2 regions of the Paenibacillus sp. 19GGS1-52 genome follow, and region 1 is predicted to be linked to the other one. Evidence: riboswitches for the same ligand, from Rfam matches in the RefSeq annotation. Region 1 holds a riboswitch; the other holds the start of a gene.
What was found. Region 1 has a riboswitch for preQ1 ahead of H1230_RS25910 (queuosine precursor transporter). Riboswitches for the same ligand answer to the same signal wherever they lie in the genome.

Region 1 (3,197 bases):
AGTCCATAGCGGCGAAGAGCTTCCACGATATTGGTCCATTACTGCGCAGCATGCGCGCCAAGAAGACCCCTGAGGAAGTCAGCCGCATGAAGCATGCCGCTGAGCTTGTAGAAGAAGTTCTGCGCCGCGGTCTTGAGCACGTAAAGACTGGTGTAAGCGAAATCGAACTGGTGGCCGAGCTGGAATATCTCATGAAAAAGGTTGGTGCCTCTGGCCCCTCCTTCGATACCATGGTGCTCTCCGGTCCGAATACTGCCCTGCCACACGGCGTACCGGGCAGCCGAATGATCCAGCCAGGCGATCTCCTCATGTTCGACCTTGGCGTGTATGCTGGTGGATATGCTTCCGATATTACTCGCACCTTTGCTGTGGAAGAGATGGATGCCAAGCTTATGACCCTCTACACTACAGTGCTGGCTGCCAATGAAGCCGGTATTGCTGCTTCCGTCGCAGGAGCTACCTTTGGTTCAGTCGATCAGGCCGCACGGGAAGTGATCGCTGCGGCAGGCTTCGGACCTTATTTCATGCATCGTGTCGGCCATGGTCTCGGAATGGATACACATGAATACCCTTCTCTACACGGGTTGAATACAGATGTTATTGAGAATGGGAACGTGTTTACCGTAGAGCCCGGTATTTATGTTCCAGGGCTTGGCGGCGTACGGATTGAAGATGATGTATTAATTACTGCGGACGGCCCTCAGACACTCACAAGCTTTCCGAAAGAATGGACTGTTCTGCATTTGTAGGCAGTGATCTTCTAAGTTATGCATCTGATATTTCAAGAAAGAGCCACGCAAATTCGCGTGGCTCTTATTACTGTCTAGGAGGAGATATGGGTATCCGCTGCTCTCTGAACTGCAGACTCCTCCTCAGCAAACTTGAAGGAACGAGCGATGTAAAGGATTGGCGTACCTGCTGCAGTCAACAAGAACTTCGCAACATAAGTTGTGAGCAATATCTGAACCCATACCTTCCATTCATACGTGCCCGCGAAGGCAATCGTACAGAAGATGAGTGTATCCACAAAGGAGCTGACCATCGTACTGCCATTGGAGCGAATCCATAGCTGACGGGATGTGCTGTAATATTTTCTTATCCACGAATATAACCGAACATCGAGAAACTGGCTGATAAAATATGCTGTAAGGCTACCCAGTGCCAAGCGTGGCATAAGTCCAAAGATTTTTTCCAGGGATTCCTGAGCGAAGTCGCTCTCATCCGGAGTGAACTTCAGCGCCATCTGCATAATAACCGTTGTCATCAGCAAGGTGAAGAAACCGAACCAGACCGCCGTTCGCGCCTCTCTCCGCCCGTACTTCTCATTGATCAAATCGCTGGTCATATATAGAGTCACATACATCGTATTTCCAAGGGTCATAACAATATTTGGTGGCATGGAAATTGTTTTTGTGACCTGAATGTTAGCAATAACCGTAGCAACGCCTACCCAGGCATATAAGCCTTTTTTGCCAAATAAGCGGTAGCAGAGAAGAAAGAAAACAAAATTGACAATAACAAACCCAATTCCCCATAACAAGTTAAACATTCTACTGATACTCCTCCTAGTTTTGTTTACGCGGGATGGTTACGAACCGCGGCTTCTTAGTCTCTTCAACAAAATATTAACTCTATCATAATAGCGATAGACATTCTATGAAAACCTTAAATTTTTATGAAAAAAAGCTCTTTTTTGCGTCATTTTCTACAATTAAGAAAAGTATTAGACAATAATCCATCTTTTTCAGAAAAAAATGCGGTACAACACACAACTTTCACTATTCAACCTGAGGTTAATTCTATAGAATAGTATCAATCACGTTGTCTAACCCCAAGCTACAGCTTGATATATGACCTAGACCCATGGAATATATTGCTGCTCTGCCAACTCCCAGCGGTTGGTATGGGATTAAAGATGCATGCTACAGAAAAGGAGAGAATGATATGTTTAGTTTCAAGCATTCAATCAGTCGCAAGTTCACGCGTTTGTTGTTTATCGTTCTGTTACTCACGTCTCTTTTGTTAAGTGTCAGCTTCTACTTTATATCCATTAATACAATCAACAGTTATGTCATGCCACAAATCAATAAACTGCTGACAGCAGCCGCACAGGATGTGTATAAGAATCTAAATGCTACCTTTGCCCAGCAAACGCTTGGCAAGAACGAGCAGGCTTCTACGAATGTTGAATTCTATTTCCAGGATAAGCGGAAGCAGCATGATGTAGAGACCATCTTCCTGATGGAGCTAAAGGATGGCAAGGCGGTTACTCTGATTGCAGATCACGGTTCTAAGCTGAAAGCTCAGGAGAGCCTTGAAGTATCACCAGCAATGGAACAAGCCTCTAAAGGAAAAAGCGGACTTAGTGATATCTATAGTGATAGTCACGGTATACATAAAACAGCGTATGTCGGCATCCCCGGCAGTACGATGATTATCGGTGTAAGTGCTGATGTCGGTTTTGTTAAAGAAAAAATGAGCAGTATTCTCTGGACCAGCGCAGGTATTACACTAGTGGCCTTAATTATTGGTCTGAGCGGTGCTATGTTCATGAGCCGGCGAATTACACGTCCAATAACTCAACTCGCAGCGTACAGCAACAAGTTGGCAGAAGGGGATTTCACACAGGAACTAACCATAAAGGGCACCGATGAAGTAGGACAGCTCTCCGAAAGCTTCCGGACGATGACCCTGCGGCTGAAGGAAATGATCGGGCAGGTCCTAGATACCTCAGGCTCTGTAGTTGCAAATTCCAACGATTTGAGAGAACGTGTACTCATCATGAATGATATGGCAGAGCGTTCTTCATCATCGGTTATAGAAATAGACAAGGGCAGTATCGCGATCGCGAGCAGTGCCCTGGACAATTCAAAAGCGATGGATGAGATCAATCTGGGTATTCAGCATATTGCTTCTGCAGCAGGCGAGGTTACTGAGCAGATTGGCGAAGCTTCTGAAAAAGCCGTGGGTGGCAATGATATTGCCCAAATTGCGGTTGAGCAAATGCGCCAGGTTGAGCGAACCTCCAAACAATCGCTGAAACAATTTCAGACTATGAATGAACGTTCTCTACAAATCGGTGAGGTGGTACAGGGTGTTTCTGAAATCACCAAACAAATTCAAATGCTGTCGCTTAATGCTTCCATTGAAGCGGCTCGTGCCGGAGAGCATGGACGTGGCTTTGCGGTTGTAGCAGG
Region 2 (3,197 bases), 2.2 Mb from region 1:
CCTCCACCAGGGGGATGCCCTTCAGAACAAGTTCTAGTTTATAGGTGTGGCCGTGCAGATTGCTGCATTTGCCCTTATGTCCGACCAACTGATGCGCGGAATCAAAGGTGAAGATTTTACATACTGAAACCTCATTAAGCATTTAAGAGCTAACCTTCTTTCTTTCCGCCTCATACTGCTCGAGGCCTCTGCTGCGCAGCAGACAGGCCGGACAGGTTCCACAGCCGCTGCCAATGATTCCGTTATAACAGGTCAAGGTATGCTCACGGACATAATCAAAATAGCCTAGTTCATCGGCCATTTTCCATGTTTCTTTTTTATCCAGCCACATCAGTGGGGTATGAATTGCGAACTCATAGTCCATGGACAGGTTCAGCGTAACATTCAGTGACTTTACAAATACATCGCGGCAATCCGGATAACCACTGAAATCTGTTTGGCATACCCCCGTCACAATATGAGCATAACCCAGCTGTTTAGCTAGAATGGCCGCAAAGGATAAAAACAAGAGGTTGCGTCCATCCACGAACGTGCTGGGAAGCTCGTCCCCTTCGCCTGCGGCAATCTCTATATCATCACGGGTTAACGCGTTCGGTGCCAGTTGATTAAGCAGAGCCAAATCCAGAATATGCTGCTTCACGTTAAACTTCGCGGCAATCTCAGTGGCCACTTCGATCTCAGCGGCATGACGCTGGTTATAATTAAAGGTCACTACCTGAACTTCCTCAAATTGCTGCAGCGCCCAGATTAAACAGGTTGTGCTATCTTGTCCGCCGCTGAATACGACGAGTGCTTTTTTGTTCATCATTAGATTATCTCCTTCTCATTTCTTGGGAATTAGCGATTGCCGACTTTTTCCGGATACAGGTCATGATTGATCAAGCGATGCTCCGCCATCGACTCATACTTTGTTCCAGGTCGTCCCCAATTACAATAAGGATCAATCGAAATGCCGCCTCGTGGTGTGAATTTTCCCCATACTTCAATATAACGCGGTTCCATTAGAGCAATCAGATCATTCATAATGATGTTGACACAATCCTCATGAAAGTCGCCATGGTTGCGGAAACTGAACAGATAGAGCTTCAGCGATTTGGATTCCACCATTTTTTGCTCCGGAATATACGAAATATACATGGTACCAAAATCCGGTTGACCGGTTACAGGGCACAGACTTGTGAATTCAGGGCAGTTAAATTTAACAAAATAATCCCGACCGGGGTGCTTATTATCGAACACTTCCAGAATCTCTGGATCATAACCGAACTTGTATGACGTTCCCTGGTTGCCCAGTAAAGTAACTTCTGGCATTTCCTCTTTTAATCTTCCATCTGACATGACAAAAAACCCCTCTCTTTTCCTTCGGCTAATCGCCGGAACTGGAAAGAAGAACGAGATTTCGAAAACCTGACTCTACTAAAAACCGCAGTACCGTCCTATAAGGTCGGCATTTTATTTAGATGCAGCGAAATAGGAAATAAAGCAAAGGCGTAATGCCTCTACTTCTCGGAATCCCCATACCGGAGACTCCCCTATAGCAAAATAGCGGTCTTAGTTTTTTATAGAGGGAGTTTGCGAACCTCTCCTGCGTCACTTCACGCAGAAATCTTCTTACTTCTGTATGTTTAAAATAAAGCTATTGCGTCTTGAACTATACCATGGCGGAAGGGCTCATGACAAGCTTAAGCCTCTGGAATCATCTTGCTTAATCTTCACCGATCCTAGCGATCCATAATGAAAGACCGGCAATCCACAGAGGTATTAGGATCGGAAGCTCAAAAATAACGCCAATTGGGGGTATAATTCTATTTATGCAATAAAATATTCATGCCATTAATTATTATTTTACCTTCCGTAGGTTGAATGATCCTGGTCATCTTGGATAAACCACCTTTACCTATAGATGAAAATGACCTCACTTCAAGCAAATTCCTGAGTATAGTGAATCATCACTGCAATAATATGGATTCAATTTCACGTAAAGGGGTAAGGTAACTTAAAGCTACTTATCTCCTTGAAGGATGGGATCACGATATGGAACAGATCGAACAGCAACTTTTGGATTGGCTTAATGACCATGTGAACGAAACCGTTGTACTTGAAAAGCAGGAGCTCGACGACCTGGATACTATCCATTTTAACCTAGAGTCTGTTGATTATCGGAATGCAGAGGCTGTTATCGATGAATATCTTGGCAGTGCGCTGATCTTAAGAGGTTCAGGTAGTACACTGAATGGGGATAATGAGTTAGTGCCACTACCACAGCACAATTACGAAATTGCCGTCGCAGGACTGCATATTGAGAGCATCCGTAAGGATAAAGTCGAGTTAAAGACTGATAGAGCTAAATATGCCCTCTCATTAACGTAACTTTCAAAGCATAAAAAAATAAGCGAGGCCGCAGGTGTGGAGTTACCTGTAGCCTCGCTTATTTACTCTTCGCCAATAATTTCTACTTCGGTCTCCAGCTCAATACCAAATTTATCCTTCACTATTGCTCTTACATGCTGGATAAGTCCAATATAATCGCTGGCTGTTGCGTTATCCGTATTAACGATAAATCCAGCATGTTTCTTCGATACTTCTGCTCCGCCCATTCTTGTCCCTTGCAAACCGCTTTCCTGAATTAATTGACCTGCGTACCGCCCTGGCGGTCGTTTAAAGACACTCCCACAGGAGGGATATTCCAGGGGTTGCTTCGATTCGCGCTTGTAGGTCAAATCATCCATTGTGGACTTAATGCCTACCGCCGTAGCAGGCTTCAAGACAAACCGGGCTTCTAGGACAATAAACTCCCCGCTGGCAAATACACTTTGTCTATACCCCCACTGCAGCTCGTCACCTTGAAGCGTGACTATTTGACCTGCTTTGTTAATAGCCAGCGCACTATGCAGAACATCCTTGACTTCACCACCATAGGCACCTGCATTCATGTACAGAGCGCCTCCCACAGTTCCAGGGATACCACAGGCAAACTCAAGCCCTGATAACTCCTGCTCCAATGCATAACGCGAGACATCAATAATTGTAGCACCGCTCTGGGCATACAGGTAATCTCCGCGTATCCCCATCTCCATTAAATCAGAGGTTTGCAGAACGATTCCGCGTATGCCCCCATCCCGAATAATCACATTCGAACCATTTCCAAGAACCGTAAGCGGAATGAGATGTTGATGGGCATATGTAACAACCTGTTG

Region 2: another riboswitch for preQ1. It lies ahead of queF (preQ(1) synthase); the one in region 1 lies ahead of H1230_RS25910 (queuosine precursor transporter).

The regions. Positions count from the first base shown of each region.
Region 1 covers NZ_CP059724.1:5,593,810-5,597,006, forward strand. Annotated here, with positions in the region: gene H1230_RS25905 (M24 family metallopeptidase) at 1-749, shown strand, start outside; gene H1230_RS25910 (queuosine precursor transporter) at 824-1,549, opposite strand; PreQ1 riboswitch class I at 1,560-1,605, opposite strand; gene H1230_RS25915 (methyl-accepting chemotaxis protein) at 1,945-3,197, shown strand, end outside.
Region 2 covers NZ_CP059724.1:3,395,011-3,398,207, reverse strand. Annotated here, with positions in the region: gene H1230_RS15955 (6-pyruvoyl trahydropterin synthase family protein) at 1-142, opposite strand, end outside; gene queC (7-cyano-7-deazaguanine synthase QueC) at 143-808, opposite strand; gene queF (preQ(1) synthase) at 838-1,338, opposite strand; PreQ1 riboswitch class I at 1,546-1,589, opposite strand; gene ymzB (protein YmzB) at 2,035-2,370, shown strand; gene murB (UDP-N-acetylmuramate dehydrogenase) at 2,433-3,197, opposite strand, start outside.